2 regions of the Franzmannia qiaohouensis genome follow, and region 2 is predicted to be linked to the other one. Evidence: predicted binding sites of a transcription regulator. Region 2 holds the regulator's gene; the other holds the start of a gene.

Region 1 (11,621 bases), on a different contig from region 2:
TTTAGCTCTCGTTTATTCGCAGATCAAGAGGCGATCACCTCTCAGGCGACCTCATCGAGCATCGACAGCGTGTAGGCACGCTGATCGGCCACCGCCTTGGCGTAGATATCATGCACCTCGAGGTACTCGGCCTCGTGGGATTCATCCATACCCGAGGCTTCAAAGCGCAGCATCAGCGCACGGGTGTCGCGGATCAGGCTATCGAACTCCTCGATGATCCGATGGTACTCGTCGAGCGTCACGGTAAAAAAGCCTCGGCATGGCAGGGTATAGCTGCATTGTAGAAGCCCGGCCACACCGTCGATTTGCTGAAAAGCGTAGAGAAACGGCGTTTGCGGGCATAATCGAGCAAAGCGCTACCTGTGCAGATGGTTATAAGCTCTGCTCGTCATGCAGCGGCGTCGCCAGCATCTCCAAGTGGTGTCGACCACGCCGCTCCCCGACACCGATCTCGATCATCGCCGCATGCGGACAACCGAGCCTTTTCAGACAGTGTTGAAGTTTTCGCCTTTCTCGGTGCCGTGCGCTCTGGGCATCGCTCTTCAGCACTTCGATCACCGCCAGGGTTTCACCGCTGCCACGGCGATGAATCAGCAGGTCGGGAAAGATGGTCGGCGCCTCGGTGGTGGCACTGGTGGTCGACACCACGATATGGCCTCTGCTCTGCAGTGGCCCGCGCCAGCAGTTGAACTCGCAATCGACGTCCCAGTCGGGAAATACTGCCTGTAGATGGCACCCCAGTCGAGCAGTGATACTGCGCTCATTGGCCTGGGCTTCCAGTAGCGCCGCATCGCGTTCCTGCAAGCGCTTCAATGCCTGCTCCAGGCCATCAATGACATCCACTTCCAGGGCGGCGGGAAGGGTCTCGAAATGGGTCATGTGCTGATATCCCCTCTACGTTGTTGTGCCAGCTTTTTGTTATATTCATAAGCATATCGGCATGTAGGAGGAAAACTTGAGCCCTCATCTAAGCTACCGATGCAGGAGATCGTGACTTAAGAAGGGCTCCGCAGACGATCAGGCAAGAGAACAATCCGACTCAGACCACAGGGATCCGTGAAAGCCGGTACAGCTCAATCGAGCATCTGGCCACCTACAAAACAAAACGCCCGCATTGTAATGCCTCCCGGTTTCTGCACACCCTTCGATGCTAATGCGGGGTGTGCAGAAACCAGGGGGTCATTACAACGGGGGCATGTGTCAGGTGATAACCATCACTGTACACTTTTTCTAAATCCTCAACGCCCGTCTCTACCTGATAAAGTTACTTTATAAAACTCAGGTATTATCCAACTCCAGTCAGATTTCTTGATTTCTACATTATCGGGGAAGATTTCGAACACCGCCATTCTATCGATAAAATCGACAGGCTTTAGCAGCTTCTCAACAACATGATAATAGGTCCTGTCACGATAATCATCAAACAAAACCGTTGTCTTTTTTCTCGCTTTAAGCAAGATTGTCAGAAAACAGGCAGTCCTTAATCGGCCATCAATTAACACCACATCAGGATCCTCAAACCATGGTTCATCCCAGATCCTCATTGGATAATCAGGAAAGCTCTCCCATAATTTTTTATCTAATGGCTTTGCCCATGCTCCCGTCTTACCAATATCAACATGGTATATATGAGGGGAAGAGCTACAGCAGAAAGACGGATGATTAAAAATAACTTTCATTCGCTCTGCCCAATTAAAGTCATTCTCCACACCATAAATATGTTTTCCAAGCATACGAGAAGCAAGTAATGTAGAAGCCCCTGTACCATATTCCAAAATAACGCTAGCGTTTTCATAACACCTAAGTAAATATTTCTCACACTCAGCACTAAAGGAGTGCTCTGGAAGCTCCAACTCCTTCTCTGCAACAGAGTTAATTTTTTCAGAAGCACTTTCACCACTAAAAAAGCCGTTTCTAATCTTAGCCGAGATACCACCATGCATCTTATCGAGGATTAGCCAAGATCCCTTTTGCAAAGAGGTTTTCACTTTCGCATGATCCTTGCTTCTCACATAGTCGTGAAACAATACCGCATCAGGTATATATATTTGGCTGCCCGCATCATACCCCATATTCATAAATCTAACAGACAAGTCAAAACCGCCATGCCCAAATAAAATATAGTCTCCCCATCCACCGACTTTAGCAAACGCCGAGCTATTGACTGACACATTACCTTCCAGTGTTGGGGGAGATGAGATCATCTCACTCCCGAGATAGTAATGCTTTGGCTGTTCAATTGTATCACTTTTGCACACACCCCGGGCACATATGACTTTGTTAACACTATGGGCTATTAAATGGCTATCTATAAAACCAGCATCGGGATAGCCGTCATCGTCTATAAAAATACTTAATGGTGCGCGTGAGAACAAAAAACCCACATTTCTGGCCAAATAAGCACCAGAATTACTTTTCAACCTCACCCATGTATCAACATAATCATTAATTGACTCAAAGTCGCCATCATCTCTTCCATTGTTAACAAATATAATCTGCACTAAATCTCCACCCTGCCTTCTTATCTCCTTTAAGTTATGAAACAGCTTTTCTTTAAAACCATTAGATATAACGATTACAGAAGCATTGCAGCACTCATGCTCATAATTATTTACAGCATAATCAAACCAGTGATTATATAGCCTTTCTTTTTTTTCCCAACCAAACTTCCTTAGCCTATAGCCTAGCTCATAGTCGCTATCTACATCTACACTACTGCATAGTGAGTGTGAAAGAACAAAAAAAGCAGCATTATTCCTTTCTTCTTCATAAAGAACGAGTTCACTAGCCTTAGTCCACTCGTTAATAATTCGCTCGTCGCAATTTACGAAAGAAGTAATCAGCGCGTTTAATTTTTCAGCCTGACTTTCAGATATCTCCGCCTTAAGAAAAGAAAGCTTATTCTCAAACCCCTCAGATAGTTCAGGAGTGCTATTTAAAAAATAACGAAAATATTTTCCACCCAAATACTTATCGACTGAATCAATCAAGAAAAAGGAGAGATCATAAAATTTAAATATTGTATGCAGCAAAAAAGATAACTTTGCCTTTTCTTTATAATCCATCTTTTCAAGAATCACATAATCAGGCAAAAAGATAAAATCGGCCATAAAAATATCATTGTGCTTATCGCTGCTTACCGAGATGGAATTTAAAACTTGACTCCGGCACTGGATCTCATAAATATTATGCAAACGAAAACCATGATTATTCGCCCAGTTTTCTAACTCACCAAGTTTCGCCTGCCCTTCATGGGTTGGCTGGAAAGCGACTTTGACCTGAATAAGCAGGGTGTTTTCTAGCGCTTCAGCTCCGTGCTCGAGGATAGCGCTGTTGTCATGAGATGCATCCAACACCAACCAATCAATGGATGGTAGGCCTTCTATTTTGTTCAAGGGGATCGTATTGACTGGCAGTTCGGTCAATACCCGATTCCCCTTGGCGACATCTTCCGGTAGCCAAGGCTCCTGCAACGGTTTCAGGGTAGCGCTCTGCTTAGGGTCCAGGCAGGCGTAGAGAGTTGTCGGTTGGCCATCACCCAAGAGTGCACCTGAATAGTAGTGAATGCCTTCTTGATTCTTGACAGGGTCGTTGATGGCATCCCCGGCAGGGTCGAAAATCACGACTTCCATGGCCCGACTTTTCAGTAGCTGCTGCACGGCCTTGTTGTGCAGCAGTTGCCCACCATTGTCGATGGCGATCAACTTGCCTTCGAGCTCCCAGTTAAAACCTCCCTGACGCTCGTCATTCTCGTCGATCAACGGCTGAGGTTCCACCAATTGCACTGGCAACGTAGCGCCTTCGAAGTAGGCGCCACCCTCTTTGTCGATGCTCAATGCCGCCGGCAGCTCGTCGGCGCAGTAGCGTTGCCAAATAGCGCGCATCGCGGTAGTGAAGTGCCGTGCAAAACATGGGCCATCACATACCGGGGACTGAACCAGCACTTCCCGGAGGTGGCTGCGAATAGTAGCCAGGCTATCCAAATCACTGGCTAGTTCGAGCACCCGGGCGTGATACTCTTCCCAGCTATGGGTCACCAGTTCCGGCATCCCGGCATGAGCCAGGTGGGTCGCGCTATGACGTCCCGCAAAGGTAGGCCCTGGCATAGTGACGACCGGCACCCCCATCAGGAATGCCTCACAGGTCGTCAAGCCGCCCGAGTAGGGCCATGGGTCAAGCGCAATATCGACTCGGTTGTAGGCTTCCAGCAGCTCATAGTTCGTGCCCGGCCCTTCTATCATCAGACGCTCGCGCTTGATGCCTTCTGCCTCCAGCATCGCATATAGCCGCTCGCAGAAGGTTTCGCTGGTATATGGGCGCCCCTTGAGAAGCAGCCGTGAGTCCGGCAACTGGTGCATTATCGCGGCCCATTGGGCTAAAGTGGCGCTATTGAGCTTCGTCGGGTTATTGAAGCAGGCTAGAGTAATATAGCCATTCCGAGTGGCAGGTAGCTCTCCCACTTCCGGAAGCTTGGCAGGCGGATCGAAGACGATGTAGTCCTCCGGCATGCGAATCAACTTCTCGGTATAGTAAGCGTCTTCGCCTTCGGGAGACTCGATGGCATCGCTGATCAGATAATCCATGGCAGCCACACCAGTGGTGTTGATCAACCCGCCGACCCATTTGACCAGTAAAGGGGCGGGCTGCATTGCGACGGCGCGCATGCGGTTGCCGGAATTATGGCCGGATAAATCGATCAGGATATCGATGCCATCATCCCGTACCTGCTGTGCGAAGGCTGCGTCGGTCAGATGACGCATGGAACGCCAATGGTGCGTCGTGGCCTTTATGCGTCGCGTCAGGTCATCGGTGACTTCGCTGGAAGTGTATGCAAACAGCTCGAACTGAGCAGGATCCAGATTCTCCAAACAGCGTACGATCATCTTGCCGACGGGATGCTTGCGGAAACCATCCGAAAACATGCCGAGACGCAGACGCTTTCCCGGTTGACGAGTGGTCGGCTGCGGCCGCGACGCGACAACGTCTGGTGCATAGCGGGCTTCCCAAGCCTGAGCCAGCTCGGCGATATCCGCACGAGTAGCGGCGGGATCGTAATGCATCGCAGTCAGTCGGTTGGAGTAGGCTACCGAGCTATCCTTGGCGCATGTCTCGGCACGTTCGTAGCAGCGGTAAGCATCTTCCAGCAGCGCTAGATCACGCCGCACGTTTCCAGCATTGTTCCAGTGGACGTAATTACCAGGGTCGAGCTGGGTCAGCCGATCATAGATCGCCAGCGCCTCTTCATAGCGATAAAGCCCGTTATAGACGGTGCCAAGGGTGTCGAGCACGCGCACATCCTGTGGCGCCAATTGCTCGGCCCTCTGGGCATACTCCAAGGCTCTCTGATATGCCGCATGGTCGGAATAGATCTTGGCCCGTGTCACCAGGGCGCGCACACTTGCGGGCGCCAGCTCCTCGGCTCGGTCGAGATGCGACAGCGCCTGGCGCGTATCGTGGCGTTTATAGGCGATATAGCCAAGCCAGTCATGGTGGCTCGGCTCTTGCGGCGCTAGTTCGATAGCGCGCTCGAGGGCCTCCCCGGCTTCGGCGTACTGTGCCTCCCTGGCCAATAGCCTACCCAGGGTTTGCCAGGCGACAGCATCGTCGGGGCGTTTACGGGTCAGGCTTCGTGCCTGAGCCAGGGTAAGCGGTGCCTGTTTGGCTTGAGGGTGTGAGGATGAAGGCTTCTTACGTGACATGGCTGACAACTTGGTGTAGTGGGCAATGCTGTCAGCCTACGGCTAGTGGCGTCGAACCAAAGGAACGAGGAAACCGGATTTTGGCTGGCTATTGAGTGATTCAACGCAAACGAATGAAAACGGGCCCCGAAGGGCCCGTTAGGTAACGAGCGAGAACGCTCGATGGATCAGTTATTATCAGCCCAGCAGAGACAGCACGTTCTGGGGAATCTGGTTGGCCTGTGCCAGTACCGAGGTACCGGCTTGCTGCAGGATCTGCGCGCGGGTCATGTCGGAGACTTCGACAGCGTAGTCGGCATCTTCGATACGCGAGCGAGCCGCAGCCAGATTGGTCTCATTGGTGTTGAGGTTGGTGATGGCATCCTCGAAGCGGTTCTGCACCGCACCCAGCTCGGAGCGCAGGCTATCGACCTGGTTCAGGGCACTATCCAGTGCCGCCATGGGGCCTTCGGAGCGAGAACCATCGCCTGGGATCTGGCTACCCGCAGTTACACCAAGAGCTGTTACTTCACCATCGTCATTAAACTCGACTCCCACGGTCGCAGAGAAGACCACTGTCTCGCCGTTGAGATCACCTTCGATGAAGAAGTTGCCATTATCATCTACGCCCAGCGCACCGCCTGTAAACCCATCAGGCAGACCATCCAAACCATCGACATCTACTGCGTCATAGGCTGCGCCAAAGTCGGCACCAGCGGTAGAAAAGTCACTATCATCAAGCCCCAGAGCCGTCGCCATGGCACCAGAGTTAGCGGTGTCAGTGGTATCCAGATCACCCACATAACCATTGACGTTAAAGTCATCCAGGCCCAGGGTCTCGGCATTGATCTCTTGTAAGTTGACGGTAATGGTTTCACCGTCGTTGGCACCAACCTGGATCTGCAGCGCTTGTTCATCGGCCAGCACACTGACGCCGTTGAAGTTGGTCTCTTCGGAGATACGGTCGATCTCGTTGAGGCGCTGGGTGATTTCGTCCTGGATGGACTGCAGGTCGTTCTGGCTGTTAGTGCCGTTGGAAGCCTGCACGCTCAGCTCACGAATACGCTGCAGGTTATCGTTAACCTGGTTCAGCGAGCCTTCGGCGGTCTGGGCAATGGAGATGCCGTCGTTGGCATTCCGCTGCGCCTGAGCCAAGCCAGTGATCTGGCTGCTCATGCGGTTGGCGATGGCCTGACCGGCGGCATCGTCCTTGGCGCTGTTGATACGCAGGCCGGAGGACAGACGCTCCATGGATGTCTGGAGGCTGTTCTGGCTCTTGTTGAGGTTTGACTGGCCGATCATGGCCGTGATGTTGGTATTGATCACTGACATCGTAATGTCTCCTTGCTCTCGTCTAATGACCCCTACTGGAGCCGTCCCGACGGCCTCGTGTGCCGTTATACTCTTTAACGGCGGGCCTGCTCGGTTCTTTAGGGCCATAAGCGTTTTTTTTGTAAAAGGCTGTAAAACTATCTCAGAAACAGCAGTTGTAGCGGTGTAGCTGATGCCTCATAACGCAGCAGGCCTCCCGTAGGAGGCCTGCTGTGGCAGCTCGAGGTGTCATCAGCCAAGTAGCGACAAGACGTTCTGCGGGATCTGGTTGGCCTGGGCCAACACCGAGGTACCGGCTTGCTGCAGGATCTGAGCACGCGTCATGTTGCTGACTTCGACTGCGTAGTCGGCATCTTCGATGCGTGAGCGAGCCGCCGCCAGGTTAGTGGCATTGGTATTGAGGTTGGTGATGGCATCCTCGAAGCGATTCTGCACCGCACCCAACTCGGAGCGCAGGCTATCGACCTGGTTCAAGGCGCTATCGAGCGCGGCCAGAGGCCCTTCCGAACGCTGCCCCTTGACCAAGCTTCCTGCTGTCACGTCCAGCCCGGTCACTTCTCCATCGCTGTTCTTGGTCACATTGACAGAAGCTGAGACGTAAGCCGTTTCTCCATCCAGAGTACCCTGGATGAAGTAGTTACCCTCGCTGTCTACGGTCAGACTGTTACCCGTGGTGGAGAAACCGTCCGGCAAATCAATGCCGTTGACATCAGCTGCAGCCAGTGCTGTGGCAAAATCACCGGTTGCGAAACTGGCATCTTCCAGCCCCAGTGCCTCTTCGAGGGTTCCGGTGGCACCATCCGGCACATCTACGTAGCCATTGACGTTAAAATCGTCAAGCTTGAGCGTCGCGGACGTGATCTCCTTGAGGTTGACGGTAATGGTTTCGCCGTCGTTCGCTCCAACCTGAATCTGCAGGCCGCGCTCACTGGCCAGGACACTAACACCGTTGAAGTTGGTCTCGCTGGAGATACGGTCGATCTCGTTTAGCCGCTGATCGATCTCATCCTGTATGGACTGCAGATCATTCTGGCTATTGGTGCCGTTGGCGGCCTGAACGCTCAGCTCGCGTACACGCTGCAGGTTGTCGTTGATCTGATTCAACGCCCCCTCAGCAGTCTGTGCCACGGAGATACCATCGTTGGCGTTACGCTGCGCTTGGGACAGACCAGTGATCTGCGCAGTCATACGATTGGCGATGGCCTGGCCAGCAGCATCGTCCTTGGCACTGTTGATACGCAGGCCAGAAGAGAGACGCTCCATGGAGGTTTGTAGTGCATTCTGCGATTTGGTCAGATTAGCCTGACCGATCATTGCCGTGATGTTGGTGTTGATCACTGACATGATAGGTTCCTCGTAAGGTAACCACCGGCTCCCTGTCGTTGCCCACCATGGGCTCTGCGTGCCGGCACGATAGGATTATCGGCAACCTCCGAGGATACTTTAGGGGAGTAATTGACTTACGGGGATTTTAAACAAGCAAGGCGGCCATCAGGGCCGCCTTGCCAGGTGTTACCAACACTAAACGTTACCTGCTCCCGCGGCCTAACTGAGCATCCAGTGCATCGAACTGCTGGGTAAGGTAGCTGCTTGTCTGGTTCATCTGCGCGATCATGGCATCGAGCTGGCCGAACTGTACGCGGTAGCGCGAGATGGTGCCCTCGATACTGCGCTCCATGCGGGCATAGCGCTCGTTGAGGCTCTCGACGCGGCTCTCGGCGCCACTAATGGTGTTCTTGACGATGCCGTTCGTGCCGAGCATCTGTCCAAGCGTCTGGTTGAGCTGCCCGGCCATGCCAGCGTCTTTCTTGTCGCCGGCAAAGAAGTCGCTGAGACCCGCCATATTAGACCTGACCAGCTCATCGAGACGGTCGTTGTCCAGCTTCAGGGTGCCATCGCGCTGCAGCGAGATGCCGACCTGGTTGAGTGTGGCAAATTCACCGCCGGCCACGCCGCCACTGAGTACACTGCGCATGCGCGACTCGATGGTGCGCACCATACTGTCGCCGTTGAGATTGCCGGCCGTGTTGGTCTCGGCGTTGTAGGCGGTCAGCTTGCTAATAGACCCCTTCAGAGCATTAAAGGCATCGACGAAGCCGGTAACCGCTTCGCGCACCGCGCGAGTGTTCTGCTCCACCACCACGGTGGAGGTAGAGCCTTCGGTGCCTTGCTCGAGGTTCAGGGTCACGCCCTGAATAGCGCCTTCGATGCTATTGCTGGGGCTGGTGATTCGAATGCCGTTGACGTTGATCTCGGCATCGATCCCGTCGCGCTGGGTCGCCGGGTCGGCATCCAGGGTCACGCCCCCGGCCAGGCCGGTGAATTCCAGGCCCTGGATAGAGGCATCCTGACCGGTCTCCTTGGAACTTAGCGCCAGGCGAAAGCCGGTACCATCGTTGACGATTGAGGCGCTGACTCCAGCGTCTTCGGATGCATTGATGGCGTTACGGATATCGATCAGCGTGGCGCCTTCCTCGAGATCCAGGGTAAGCGCGATGGGCTCGCCGGTGTCAGGGTCGATTTTACCAAAGGTCAGGGTGAGCGTGGCATCGGCGCCGGTCAGTGCCTGGTCGTTGGCGGCCACGCTGCTAGTGGCCAGGCTGCCCGCCCGAGCGGCATTGACCACTTCCACCTCATAGCGGCCAGGGTTGGCCTCGGCAGACGCGGATGCTTTTACCCCCTCGCCTCCACTAACGTTGGTGGAGAGACTCTCGAACAGCTTGGGGTCGTTGACCTTGGCTACCGCGTCCTGGAACTTGGTCAATGCCGACTGTAGCTGTCCATAGGCAGAAATCTTGGCCTTCTGCTGGGTTTGCTGCAGTTTGATAGGCTCGAGCTTACCGCGCTCGGCATCGCGCAGCTGGTCGAGCAGCCCCGACAGATCCAGCCCTGACCCTACTCCCAACGACGTAATAGTAGACATACCGATCAGCTCCCTTTGAGCAGTCCTCACACTGATAGCGGTATTATCGGCCGCTTGGCAGATAACTTTATGCCATTTTTTCGCTGGCGCAAAAAACCCCGGCGCGGGCCGGGGTATAGAAGGTCGAGCTTGGCGACATACGTGGCACTACATCATGCCGCCCATGCCACCCCCGCCCTGACCGCCACCCAGGCCATTGAGCTGCTCGGTTAGATAGTTACTGGTCTGCTGCATCTGGCCCAGCATGCCGTCGAGCTGAGCAAACTGGGTACGATAACGGTCAAGTGTCCGGTCGATGCTCTGCTCAGTGCGCTCGAAACGATCCTCGAGGCTACCAATGCGGGTCTCGGCGCTATTGATGGATCCTTCGAGAGCGCCATTACTGCTTAGCAGCTGCTCGGTGGTGCTCGCCAAGCGGCCGGCCAGGCCGGGTGTGGCCTCGTCGCCTGCAAAGAAGCTGGCCACACCATCGGGGTCATTGGCCAGGGCGCTATCCAGCTGCTGCTCGTCAAGCTCGAGGGTGCCGTCCACGCTAAGTGAAAGGCCCATGTCGGAGAGCAGCGCGAGCTCACCATTCTGGGTGACACCGGAAGCGAGGTCGTTACGAAGGCTGGACTCGATGGCGCGAACCGTGCTGTCACCAATCAGCGGTCCAGCCTCACCCTCTTCACCGTTGAAGGCGGTCAGCTGTCCGGTGGTGCTCTTCATCTCATTGTAGGCGTCGACAAAACCGACGATGCTGTCACGAATGGTAGCGTTATCGCGCTCGACTACAACGGTACTGCTGCCTGGCTCCTGCAGATCGAGGGTAACGCCTTGAATGGCATCTTCGATCTGGTTGGTGGCACTATTGATATCGATGCCGTTGACCATCAGCTCGGCATCCTGGCCTGCCTGAGACACCGTGCCACCCGGATCGCCGGCAAGGTTGCCCGCCGCCAGCTGGTCAAAATTGGTACCGATGATCGACGCCTGCTCGCCGGTCTCTTCGGACATCAGAGCCAGGCGATGACCTTCGCCGTCGAAGATGATCGAGGCATTTACCGCAGCCTCAGGATCGGCGTTGATGGCATCACGCACATCTTCCAGCGTGCTATCCGCCTCGATCGCCACGTTATGATTCAGCTCGCCGTTAGCGAAGCTGAGCTCGAGCGTACCGCCATCTTCGGAAACGACAGTCTCCAGGTCGCTTACCCGCTCGGTGGCCAGGTTACCCGCCGTGGCAATCTGGCCGACTTCCACATCGTAACGCCCGGGACTTGCCTCGGCGCCGGCCGCCGCCTGCACGGCACTGCCTGTGACGTTGGAGGTCACGCTCTGAAAAAGCGCCGGGTCATTGAGTGCGGCAACGCTGTCATCGAACGCCGAGAGCGTGCTCTGCATCTCGCCATAGGCGGATATCTTTACCTGCTGATCTTCGACCTGCTGTGCAATGGGCGCTAGCTTAGCCTGCTCGGCCTCTTCCAACTGCCCGAGCAAGCCATTCAGGTCGAGCCCTGAGCCAATCCCTAGTGAGGTGATACTCGACATACAACAACTCCCGAAGCGCGTGTATTTCCTCTCTATGAGTAGGGCCATCGGCGGGGGGAGAGTGAACTTTAGGGTGTGCCTGCGATTTTTTCGGCGCTACGAACGGGCAAGCCATGGTGGCTTGGCCTTGCCCGGCAGCGCTGCGCGCTGCAATCGCG
Region 2 (11,621 bases):
CCGGAGCCGTCGAGCGCTGCCGCGCCACCCGCCGCCGCACAGCCCGATTTTGCTGCGCTCAGCGAGCGGCTGCTGGGTGAAATGCAGGAAATGCGCGACATGCTGGGGCGCCAGCAGCGCGACCAGCGCAGCGATCGTGACCCGCTGGCGCGGCTGCATCAGCGCCTGTGGTCGGCGGGGGTCGGCCCGCGCCTGGCAGCGGAGCTGCTTGCCGAGCTGCCCGCCGAGCTGGATGCTGCCGGCGACGCTGCCGCTGAAGACGCCTGGCTGGGCCGTCAGCTCGCCGCAAGGCTTAGTACGCCCGGCGACGAGGCGGCGCTGCTGGACCAGGGCGGGGTGATTGCCCTGGTCGGGCCGACCGGGGTCGGCAAGACCACTACCACCGCCAAGCTGGCGGCGCGCTACGTGATGCGCCACGGCAGCGACGGGGTGGCGCTGGTGACCACCGACAGCTACCGCATCGGTGCCCACGAGCAGCTGCGCATCTATGCGCGTCTGCTGGGTGTCGAGGTGCACGCCCAGGAGGCCGATGCGCCACTCGACGAAACGCTGGCGCGGCTCGCTGACAAGCGGCTGATCATCATCGATACCGTAGGCATGAGCCAGCGCGACCAGCGCCTGGTGAAACAGATCGAGCAGCTCTCTGCCAGCGGGCGCCAGGTGCGGCTGCTGCTGCTGCTGAATGCCGCCAGCCACGGCGATACCCTCGAAGATGTCATCGTCAGCTATCGACAGGCGGCGCGGGCGGCCGGCAACCGCCTCGACGACTGCATTCTGACCAAGCGCGACGAGTCTGCGCGCCTGGGTCCGCTGCTGGATAGCGTGATTCGCCACGCGCTGAGCCTGCACTATGTGTCCCACGGCCAGCAGGTGCCGGAAGACCTGAGCCTGGCCGATGCCGGGGCGCTGGTCGCCGAGGCGTTGCGGGTCGATAACGATTCACCGTTCACGCCTGAGTTCAGCGCGCTGCGCGAGCCGGTGGCAAGTGGGCAGAAGCGACTTACGGCGCTCTCGCGAGGGCTGCTCGGCCAGGGGCGTGCCCTGCGCGCGGCACTAGATGCGCTACGCGCCCAGCAGCCCGGCTTCGCGCTGGTCGAGGGTGCCTGGCAGCTCGCCGGCCAGCCGTTGGGGCATCAGCGTGCCGCGCTTGACGGCCTGCACGCCGCACAGCTGGCCGCGGCCCGCGAGGCCGGTGACAGCAGTGCCCTGACCCTGCTGTGGGGCACCCAGCGTGTCAACGGCTGCGACTGGCGCTTGCCGTGCGGGGCGGCCACCAACGCTGGCCAGCTGCTGGCCAGCGGCTGGCAGGCCCAGCGCCTGCCGGCGGGTGACGTTGAGCGGCTCGAGTGGAGCGCTCAGCAGCTCGGCCCTGAGGCCCACGTGCTGGCCACGCTACCGGCGCCGGATGCGCTGGCCTGGCTAAGCGCCTGGCAGCTGCCGTGGCTGGCTGCGGCCAAGCCCAATCAGCGCGTGCTGGTCGACGGACGACGGGTGGCAGTATCGGAACTGGCCGCGCTGGCGGCACCGGACAGCGAGCTGGCGTGTCGCCACCAGGGGCGTCTTGTGACGCTTCCGCTGCAGCGCATGACGGTCGAGTATGCGGCGCGGCGCGGCGGCGAGTCGTCGGTTCCCCTGTCGCTGTTCACCGCTACACCCGTTGACCGCGACAGCGGCAAGCGCCTGGCGCGGCGCTATTGGCTGGCGCCCGAGGCGCCGGATGACCGTGCGCTGATCGCCCAGCAGCTGCTGCTGGCGGAGATGCCGGCGCTGACGCGTCGCGCCTGGCAGGGCTTGGCCGATGCCGGTCTGGGGGCCTGCGATGCCGAACTGCGGCTGCAGCTCGCCCATGGGCTGGCCAACGTGGCGCTCAGCCTGGCCGTCGCTGACGGCGACTGGGCCATGGACGTACGCGCCCAGCTGCTGGCGCTGCTCGGCAGCCAGCGCAGCCGCCAGGCAGCGACACTGCTCGATGCACTGATCCATCTGTTCACCGCGCGCGACGTGTTCCGTGAGGTGGCTGCCTGAGATGTCGAGCATGACGTTCAAGGACCAGGCTGCGGGGCTGCGGCAGTGGGCCGGTGAGCTTAGCCAGACACCGGCGACGGATGTCGATACGCCATCGGACGTTGCACCGCGCCGCGATGCAGCGGTGTCCTCTTCAGGCGATCGGGCGCTGCTGGTGGTAGGGCTGCCCGACGGCGATACCGCCCGGGTCTATCGCCTGCTCGACGCCTGGCGTCACCAGGGACAGGCCTGGGTGGGTGACCCCCAGGGGTGGCGGGTGGTAGCGCTCGATGAGAACAGCCCGCACCTGGCCACGCTGGCCGCCCAGCAGACCCGCTGGGCGCTGTGGGTCGACAGCGATCCAGACGCCTTCCGGCGCAGCTACTCCCTGCTGCGAAGGCTCGCCGAACGTGGCGGGCCCCGTGGGCTGCTGCTGCTGCACCCGAGGCTGGGCGTGTCGCGCGGACTGCTCAACAACCTGCGCCAGGCCGCCGCCGACTTTCTGGGGATTCGCCTGCTGATGGTGCGCCAATCGGAGCAGCGGTCATGAAGGCGTGGTTGGGTGTACTGCTGGTGCTGCTGGCCGGCGCTTGCTGGGCCCAGGCCGGGGCGCCCGCGGTGTCGGGCAGCTGGGTCGCCCAGGCGGAGGGCGTGCGGGTGGCGGTGCCAGGACGTGACACCGACAGTCGTGGGCTGAGCGGTGCGGCACCATCCGACGCACAGATTGCGCGTATCAGCTGGCAGTATGCCACCCCGCCGGGGGCGCTGCTCGAGGCGTGGCTTTGCCATCCTCAGCGCTGCCTGCGCCTGAATGGCGCCAGGGGGCAGAGCGAGGGGCTAGCGGGACTGTCCGCGGCCCAGCCGCTGCACTTCCGTTTCCGCCTCGGCCAGGGGGCAAGGCCGGTGCAGGTAAACGGGCTGCAGGTGATCGTCGATCATCGCCGGCCCGCCGCGGCAAAGGCGAAAAAAACCGTTGGCCAATGAGGCTATTCCCGGCTTGGTGCTGCGATCCGTCGCGCGATAATGCCAGGGTGATGAGACCGCCGCGGCGGTCACGATTCGATTTCCAGGCTGACTGAGGTCGCAACGACAGCGATGTACACGGCAAAGGGCAAGATCGATCAAGGCGCACTGCTCGAGCAGTACCTGCCGCTGGTGCGCCGTCAGGCGCTGGCGCTGCAGGTCAAACTGCCGGCGAGCGTCGAACTCGACGACCTGATACAGGCCGGCATGGTCGGCCTGCTCGACTGTCTGAACCGCTTCGACGCGGGGCAGGGGGCGAGCTTTGCGACCTATGCCAGTCAGCGCATTCGCGGGGCGATGATCGATGAGCTGCGCAGTCGCGACTGGGTGCCGCGCAGCGTGCGGCGCAATGCGCGGGCGCTGGACGAAGCGGTGCGGCGTACCGAGCAGCGCCTGGGGCGAGCGGCCGACGAGCAGGAGATCGCCGACGAGCTGGGCATCGAGCTTGCCGAGTACCATCAGCAGCTGGGTGATACCAACGGTGGCCAGCTGCTGCCTTACGAGGAGCTGGTGGCGGAGGGCGTCGAACCGGGCAATGGTGAGGGCGCACCGCCGTCGCCGTTCGCCGCACTGGTCGACGGTGAGCAGCGCCAGCGGCTGGTGGACGCCATCGAGCTGCTACCCGAGCGCGAGAAATTGCTGCTGGGGCTCTACTACCAGGAAGAGCTCAACCTCAAGGAGATCGGCGCGGTGCTGGGGGTCAGCGAATCGCGGGTCTGCCAGCTGCATAGCCAGGCAGTGGCACGGCTGCGAGCTCGCTTGACCTAGCCGGCACACGTCGACCGAGACGCCCTGCGCATGTGACGCTGGCAACACGCATTCTGGTTTTTTTCCTCCGCGCAACGATAGGTGGCTGGGCGCCTGACGCTTCAATGGTAGGCTGCAGGATGGAGTGCTGCATTCAGCCGCTATCTTTACCAGAGCGCTGCGCTCTGGCGTTGTCCAGGAGGGACTGCCTTATGCGCGTCTTTGCCAACCCGGTCGGTCCCGGGTCCCTGTGGTTCGACAACCTCGCTACTGCCACCGGCACGCCTGTCGCCTACGACCCGCAGGCCAGGGCCATGATCACCATGCCGCCGTTCTGCGCCAATCGCGACGTGATCGGCTGTAACTGGATCGCCCCCGAGCAGGGAGCGTTCTGCCGCGCCTGCGCGATGACCGCGCTGGCTCCGGATCCCGCGATTCCCGATGCCATGCCCCACTGGGCCAAGACCGAGGCCGCCAAGCGCTGGGTGCTGGATAATCTGGGGCGCTGGAACTGGTTCCGCCCGGAAGACCCCGGCGCTCCCCCGGTGTTCTACATGCTTGCCGAAGGACCAACGCCGGTGGCCATGGGGCATGTGGGGGGGGTAGTGACCATCAGCGTGGCGGAAGCGGACCCGGTGCTGCGCGCGACGCGTCGCGAGGCGCTCGACGAGCCATACCGCACCATGATCGGCCATATGCGCCATGAAATCTCACACATGCTGTGGTGGCGGCTCAGCCTGCGAGATGACTTTCTCGAGGCCTTCCGGGCGATGTTTGGCGACGAGCGTGAAGATTACGCCGCAGCCCTGCAGCGGCACTACCAGCAGGGCCCACCCGAGGGCTGGCGCTCGAGCTTCGTCAGCACCTATGCCTCCGCCCATCCCCACGAGGACTGGGCCGAAACCGCGGCCCATCTGCTGCATCTGACGGATATCGCCGACAGCTTCGCCGCCGCGGGACTCTCCTCCAGCGAACTGCCGTATCACGGCTGGGACCCTTACATGGAGGCAGACGCCGAGCGCTTGATCCATGTCGCGACGCACCAGGTGATGGCGGTCAACCACATCAACCGTGCGATGGGGCTGTCGGATCTTTATCCCTTCGTGCTCTCCGAAGTGTCACGCCGCAAACTGGTCTTCGTACATGACTGGCTGCGGCGTGGTGCCCAGGGGCTATGAGCGCGTCGGTCGCTAGCTCTCCTGCAGGCTGTTCATCAGTGCCTGGGTTTCCTGCACGGCGTTCAGATAGGCCGCACGCAGCTGCGCATTGGCCGGCAGCGTCTGGCCTGCCTGTCCCGCTTCATCCAGGGCGATGAACGACTGGTAGTCGCGGGCAATGATCAGAATCGCCCCGAGCTGGCCGCTGCCGTCACCGATGGCGGCGGTAATCGCCGCGCTGAGTTCGACCTCATTGAGCAAGTCGAGCATATCGACCCCCAGCATGGTGTCCATCAACGAGAACAGGCCGGTGGTAAAGGCGTCTTCCGGGTCGAGCTGGGGGAAGGGCGCGGCCAGGTGCTTGCACATGGTGGCGCGGGTCAGGGCATGCTTGAGGGTGAGACGCGACACCGGGCCGTTCTGGGCCAGCATCACCGTGGCGACCAGGGTGCGCAGCTCATTGATACCCAGCACCTGCAGGCTGCGGCGCAGGCTGCCGCCGCCGCCGCTCTGGGCGTAGTAGCTCGAGTTGCCACGCTTGATGACGATCAGGTAGAGATGCGGGTCCTGGGCGATCATGTCGGCCAGGCGGTCGATATTGACCATGTCGCGGTAGAGTTCGCGAATCAGCTTGATCTGGATGCTGGGGTTGCTGCGGCGGCTTGCGGTGGGCGGGGCGACATTGCTCGGCTGGGCGAAGAAGAAGCCCTGCAGCAGTGCGCATCCGGCCTGGCGCGCCGTCTCGACGTCGTCGCGGGTCTCGAGGCGCTGGGCCAGCAGCTGGCAGCCGGCGTCGCGAAAGGCGGCGAGTCGGGCGGGGTCGATGCCCTCGTCGAGGCGCAGCTTGATGATATCGGCCATGCCGCTGAGCGTATCGACATCGCCCTGCAGTACCGCTGTGGCATCCAGCGCCAGGCGATAGCCTCGCTGCTTGATCAGCGCCAGGGCGTTGCTCAGGTCGTCTAGCGGCGTGCCGTCGTCGAGTACCTCGATGACCACGTTGTCGGCCGGAAACGGCAGCAGCTCGGGCCGTTCGAGCCATTCACGGGAGACCTTGAGGAACAGCAGGCGATCGCCGATCAGCTTATCGAGTCCGATCTCATAGATGGCCATGCTGCTGGCCCGGGCAGTGGCCAGCAGCGGGTCGCTGACAGTCGCGCTGGCATCGCTGGCGCTGGCGCGATACAGCAGTTCATCGCCGACGTGCTGAAAATCGGCGTCGCAGATCGGCTGCAGCGCAATGCAGTAGCTGTCATCGGGGCTTACGTCGGTGCCGGTCGCGCTGGCCAGAGGAGTATCGCTGCTTGATGGCACGGTGGTTCCCTGCGTTCGATCCTGTCGGACCCCAAGGGGCGGGCGGGTATGCCGCGTTCTCATCCTGAGGGTATGGTGAGGATAGTACTCGTCGCCGCCGAACGTGACAATTTAGCTAAGGCGACTGAAACATCACAACGCGGTTGCGACCGCTTTCCTTGGCTGCGTAAAGCGCATCGTCGGCGTGTTCGAATAGGGTTTCACCGTCGATACCGGGTTCGAACATGCAGGCGCCCAGACTCAGGGTGACCGGCAGCAGGGTGCCGTTATCGAGGGCCAGTGGTGTATCGCCCACGGCATGGCGTATGCGCTCGGCAATCTCCGAGAGCATGGCGGCACCGCACACCACCAGAATGCAGAACTCCTCACCGCCGTAGCGCGCCACTAGATCGGCGTCGCGCAACTGGGCACGAATGCACTGGCCAATCTTGTGTAGCGCCTCATCGCCGACCAGATGCCCGTGGCTATCGTTGATCTGCTTGAAGTGGTCGATGTCGCCAATCATCAATGCGAACTCCCGGCCGCTGGCGCCGGCAATGATGAACTCTTCGAGTGCCTTGTCGAAGCCGTGGCGATTGCACAGCCCGGTGAGACTGTCGCGGCTGATCATCGATTGCGCTTTGGCAAGCTTGTGCTCCACCGCGCGCAGCTTGCCCAAATAGTGGGAGCGGTCGCGAAGCATTGCCATCAGCGTCAGCTGACCCTGGTGTTCATCGAGACGGATCAGAGTCGCCTCGACGGGCACGTCATTGCGCAACAGCATCTCGCGCCTGACGGCGCCGCGCCGCGACAGCAAGCCCTGGCGAATGAATTTCTGCAGGCGATCGGCATCCTTGTCGCAGAAAATTACCGACAGGTTCTCGCGGGTCAGGCGATGATGATCATCTTCCAGCAACTGTCGCGCGGCGCGGTTGGCATCGCTGATCTCGAGACCATTGGCGTCGCAGAACAGCACGGCATCGGGCCACGCCTCGACCAGCCCGCGCAGCCGTGCCAGGGCTTGATCGGCACTGATCCTCGAACCTTGATCGCGAAAAAGATAGGCACGCATGCCCAGCCCGAAAGGTAGTTCACGCATATCGAGATGCATGCCGGTGTGGATGGCGATCTTCACCCCGGGCTGATCGTCGATCAGTTGGCTTTCCAGCCGGTGGCCGATGACATTGCTGCCCAGCAGGCGTAGTGCGACGTGGTTAGCATAAAGCACGCCGTCATCATGGTCGCAAAGGGTCAGCCCGTCACTGAGCTGGTCAAGCAGCGGCTTGAGCACTTCGCAGGTCAAGGGTGTGTCGAGCGGGGGCGGGGTGCTTGACGTCATGGTCGAACCTCGCTGGACGCAGGGACCAAGGATGAGGTCGTGGGACGACGAGTATTGACCAAAGGTGGGGGGGTATCCAGTAATAAAATGGCCACCCGGGTGGGTGGCCATGCAGAACGCTTGGCAAAGGCTCAGGCCTGTTTGGAGCGGCCGCCACGGCGGCGGCGCGGTGCCCGGGCATCGTCGCTGCTGCGCCGCGGCTGGTCGCTGCGATTGCCGCTGGCGCGCTGGCCACCGGCGTTGCCGCGACCGTTGCCACCGCCGCCACGTTTCGGCTGGCCGCGGCGACCGTTCTCGATCGGCTCTGGCTTGGCATTGGGGTCGGGCTCGAAGCCCGGCTCGATGCGCTTCTCGAGGTCGCGCTTGATGAGCCGTTCGATACCCTTGAGCAGGCCATGCTCGTCGACGCAGACCAGCGATACCGCCTTGCCTTCGCTGCCGGCGCGGCCGGTGCGGCCGATGCGGTGCACGTAGTCCTCGGCCACGTTGGGCAGCTCGAAGTTGACCACGTGGGGCAGCTCGCTGATATCCAGGCCGCGGGCGGCGATATCGGTGGCGACCAGCACCTGCAGGTCACCCGCCTTGAAAGAGGCCAGCGCCTTGGTGCGCGCCGACTGGCTCTTGTTGCCATGGATCGCCATGGCCGGGATATCCTGCTTGGAGAGCTGTTCGGCCAGGCGGTTGGCGCCGTGCTTGGTACGTGTGAAGACCAGCACCTGATACCACTGCTGGGTGCTGATCAGGTGGGCGAGTAGCTCACGCTTCTTCTCGCGGTCGACCTTGTAGACGGCCTGGTCGACCAGCTCGGCGGTGGTGTTGCGACGCGCCACCTCGATCATGGTGGGGTTGTCGAGCAGACCGCCGGCCAGGCGCTGGATTTCGTCGGAGAAGGTCGCCGAGAACAGCAGGTTCTGGCGCTTCTGCGGCAGCACGCGCAGGATCTTCTTGATGTCGTGGATGAAGCCCATGTCGAGCATGCGGTCGGCTTCGTCGAGCACCAGGGTCTCGACCTGAGAGAGGTCGATGTGCTTCTGCTGGTGCAGGTCGAGCAGCCGGCCGGGGGTGGCCACCAGGATGTCGAGGCCGCCGCGGATCGCATCGACCTGCGGCTGCTGTCCGACGCCGCCGAAGATCACGTGGGAGCGCAGCTTGAGGTAGCGGCCGTAGCCGGTAACGTTCTCGCCGATCTGTGCGGCCAGCTCACGGGTCGGGGTCAGCACCAGGGCGCGGATCTGGCGCGGCTTGGGGCGCGGGCCGTCGGCCAGGCGCTGCAGCAGCGGCAGGGTGAAGCCGGCGGTCTTGCCGGTGCCGGTCTGGGCGCTGGCGAGCATGTCGCGGCCTTCAAGCACGGCGGGAATCGCCTTGAGCTGAATCGGCGTGGGGATGGTATAGCCCTGTTCTTCGACAGCGCGAAGCAGTTCGGCCCGCAGGCCGAGGTCGGAAAAGCTCATGCAAACTCCGGATAGCACGACGTGACCGCTCGCCTCTGTATCAGGTGAGAGGCGTGAGTCCCGGGGCACGACGTGAAAAAAATCGATGACAGGCGCGGCAAGGGGGACCGTAAAGTGCCGCAGCGCAATATGATGACAGACATCGCCCCCTCTTGCACTAATAAAGGATTGGTTTGCCACTACAGGTGGACGGTACCGCTCGGGCTGATCCGTCGACAGGCCTGCGAGGAGGCGCTGTAAACCCGTACCTGGGCGCTACCTTGCGCCATCCATGGCGCAAACCTCCTCTCCGGCCTGTCCCCGGCGCCCTTCGCTTAGGGGCAGTTGCATCCTTTACTGACTAAGACCGGCCTGGAGGCGTGCCAGGGTGGCGTTGGTAATGCCGGGGATGGCCTCGAGCTGCTCGCGTGACAGGCCGCGAAGTGCCTCCACGCTGGTGACCCCGGCCAGCAGCAGGCGTCGTGCGGTCACCGTACCGATACCATCCACCGCCGTCAGCGGTGCCGCGTGGGCGTCGAGGAAGGCGTGCTGCTGGGATTCGCTCAGGCCGTCGCAGGCGCCCTGCTGGTAGAGCATCAGCGCCAGCCCGGCCATGCCCTGGCGGATGCGTGGCAGCGGTGGCAGCTGGATGTCGGGGTGAGCCTCGGCCAGGGCTTCCAGCGCGACAATGTCCTCGAGCGCCTGGCCCAGCAGGGCACGCTTCTCAGTGGCGTCCTGGCCGTCGATGGCCTGGGTAAGGGCGTGTTCGACGCGCTCGGCGCGGGCCTTGAGCTCGAGGGCCAGGGCGTGTCGCTGTTGCTGCTGTTCATCCATGTCATGCGTCCTGTGACGTTGAAGCACCTTACAGACTAGCGTAATTCGCGTAGCCGGTAGGCGAGTTGGTCGGCCACGGCATCCCAGCTCTGGCCCAGCGCGCGTACCAGCGCCGGATAACCGTCGGCATCCAGGACGGTGCTCGCCGAGAACGGCTCCAGGGCGATCACCTCGCCGCGGGCATCACGCAGCTGCCACTCGCCGCGGGCGATGGCCTGGCCGTCGTAGCGGCCCTGGAAGTGGGTGACGTCGAGGCGCAGCTCGTATGCGCCGTCGCGGCGGCCCTCCTCGCCGAGTACCTGGGTGTCCGGCAGGCGCTCGGCGAGCCGCTGGCGCAAGCCGCGCTGCAGCTGGCGCGGCAGGTCCTCGGCCCACAGGTGCTGGCGGGCGCGATTGACGGTGATGTCGTCGAGCTGCATGACGATGCCTTCGGCGTCGAGGTAGTCGGTGACGCGTACCCGTGATACCACCAGCCGCTGGCTGGGCGCTTCGACGCGGCTGGCCTGGCCGAGTTCAGCACCCTCCGGCAGGCTGTAGCGCTGGGCGCTGGTGCCGCCACCGCTGGCGCAGCCGGCCAGCAGGGTGAGTGCCAGCAGCAGTACGGCGATGCCAGGCCAGCGTGGGCCGAACGGGGTCGAGCGGTCGCATGAGCGAAACTGCAGCACGTCGTGATCTCCGTGTTAGGCGGCACGGCCTGGGCCGTGCCGGTGAGCATCATGATGGTCGATCGGACGCGGTTTTGCATCTAGTCCCGCGGTGCCCTGGGTTCCGGGTCGTCGCCGCCACGGCGGTCGAAGATCAGCGCACTGGGCTGCTCGCTGATGGTGCGTGCGGCCGGCTGCAGGTCGCGCATCAGCCGCTCGAGGCGCTGCATGGCGCCGGTCAACTCGCGATAGGCATCTGACTCCGGTGACAGCCCCGAGAGCGTTTCGCGCAGCTCGATCAGGCTGCGGTTGAGGTTGTCCGGCATCTCCCGGGTAGCCGGATCATCGGCAATCGACTGGAAGGTGGCGGTCAGCTCGCGGACTTCATCGAGCATCGCTTCGGACTGCGCCAGATTGCGGTCTAGGCCGCTGAGGATCGGCTCGATCTCGAGGTTGTTGAGCTTGTCGAGGAGGTTGGTGACCTGGGCCTCGATCTGGGCGAACCCGCCGGAGGTGGTGGGGAACACGCGGCGCTCCTCGAAGACTTCGGCGACGTACTCGCCCTCCAGGTCGCGCTGGAAGTTGAGATCGACGAACATCGCCCCGGTGAGCAGGTTACCGTTCTTGAGCGAGGCACGCAGGCCGATGTCGAACAACCGCTCGAATCGCGCCTCCCATTCGTCCAGGTCGAAGCGACCGTCGTCATCGTCATTGGCGATGCGCTGCGGCTCGATGCGCACCAGTACCGGAATGGCAAAGCCCTGACGCCCCTCCGGCTGGGTGGCACTGAAGTTCCACGGCACGCTGGCCACGGTGCCGATGCGCACGCCGCGAAACTCCACCGGCGCGCCGCGCGACAGGCCGCGCACGGTGCCATCGATCAGCATGACGTACTCCAGGTAGCGGTTGAAGCTACCCTGCAGGGCGCTGTCCTCGTCGGGATAGAGGCTGAAGGTGGTGTCGGGCGCGACCCTGGGGCCGAGGGGGACGTCTTCGGGCACGCCGAAGGTCACACCGCCACCCAGCAGCGCTTCGAAGGACTCGACGTTGACGCGCACCCCTTCGGAGTCGAGGCGCAGGTCGATGCCGCTGGCCGACCAGAAGCGGGTGCTCTCGGTAACCAGGACGTCGTAGGGACTCTCGATGAACA

The links. The regulator FliA, encoded in region 2, starts transcription of late flagellar genes. The targets are predictions, from matches to a motif close to CTAAAGTTNNNNNNNNNNCNGCCGATA.
Region 1: a site for FliA is predicted at 7,086-7,112, ahead of QC821_RS18860 (FliC/FljB family flagellin). Genes of this name have one in related genera too.

Annotation. Positions count from the first base shown of each region.
Region 1 is NZ_JARWAM010000016.1:97,813-109,433, forward strand. Features, by position in the region: gene QC821_RS18845 (hypothetical protein) at 42-242, opposite strand; gene QC821_RS18850 (hypothetical protein) at 373-879, opposite strand; gene QC821_RS18855 (O-linked N-acetylglucosamine transferase family protein) at 1,239-5,699, opposite strand; gene QC821_RS18860 (FliC/FljB family flagellin) at 5,877-7,010, opposite strand; gene QC821_RS18865 (FliC/FljB family flagellin) at 7,242-8,354, opposite strand; gene fliD (flagellar filament capping protein FliD) at 8,539-9,933, opposite strand; gene fliD (flagellar filament capping protein FliD) at 10,081-11,463, opposite strand.
Region 2 is NZ_JARWAM010000007.1:77,740-89,360, forward strand. Features, by position in the region: gene flhF (flagellar biosynthesis GTPase FlhF) at 1-2,025, shown strand, start outside; gene QC821_RS10950 (hypothetical protein) at 2,036-2,554, shown strand; gene QC821_RS10955 (flagellar protein FlhE) at 2,551-2,988, shown strand; gene QC821_RS10960 (RNA polymerase sigma factor FliA) at 3,100-3,795, shown strand; gene QC821_RS10965 (zinc-binding metallopeptidase family protein) at 3,987-4,952, shown strand; gene QC821_RS10970 (EAL and HDOD domain-containing protein) at 4,965-6,245, opposite strand; gene QC821_RS10975 (GGDEF domain-containing protein) at 6,361-7,563, opposite strand; gene QC821_RS10980 (DEAD/DEAH box helicase) at 7,695-9,014, opposite strand; gene QC821_RS10985 (helix-hairpin-helix domain-containing protein) at 9,348-9,827, opposite strand; gene QC821_RS10990 (PqiC family protein) at 9,863-10,492, opposite strand; gene pqiB (intermembrane transport protein PqiB) at 10,573-11,621, opposite strand, start outside.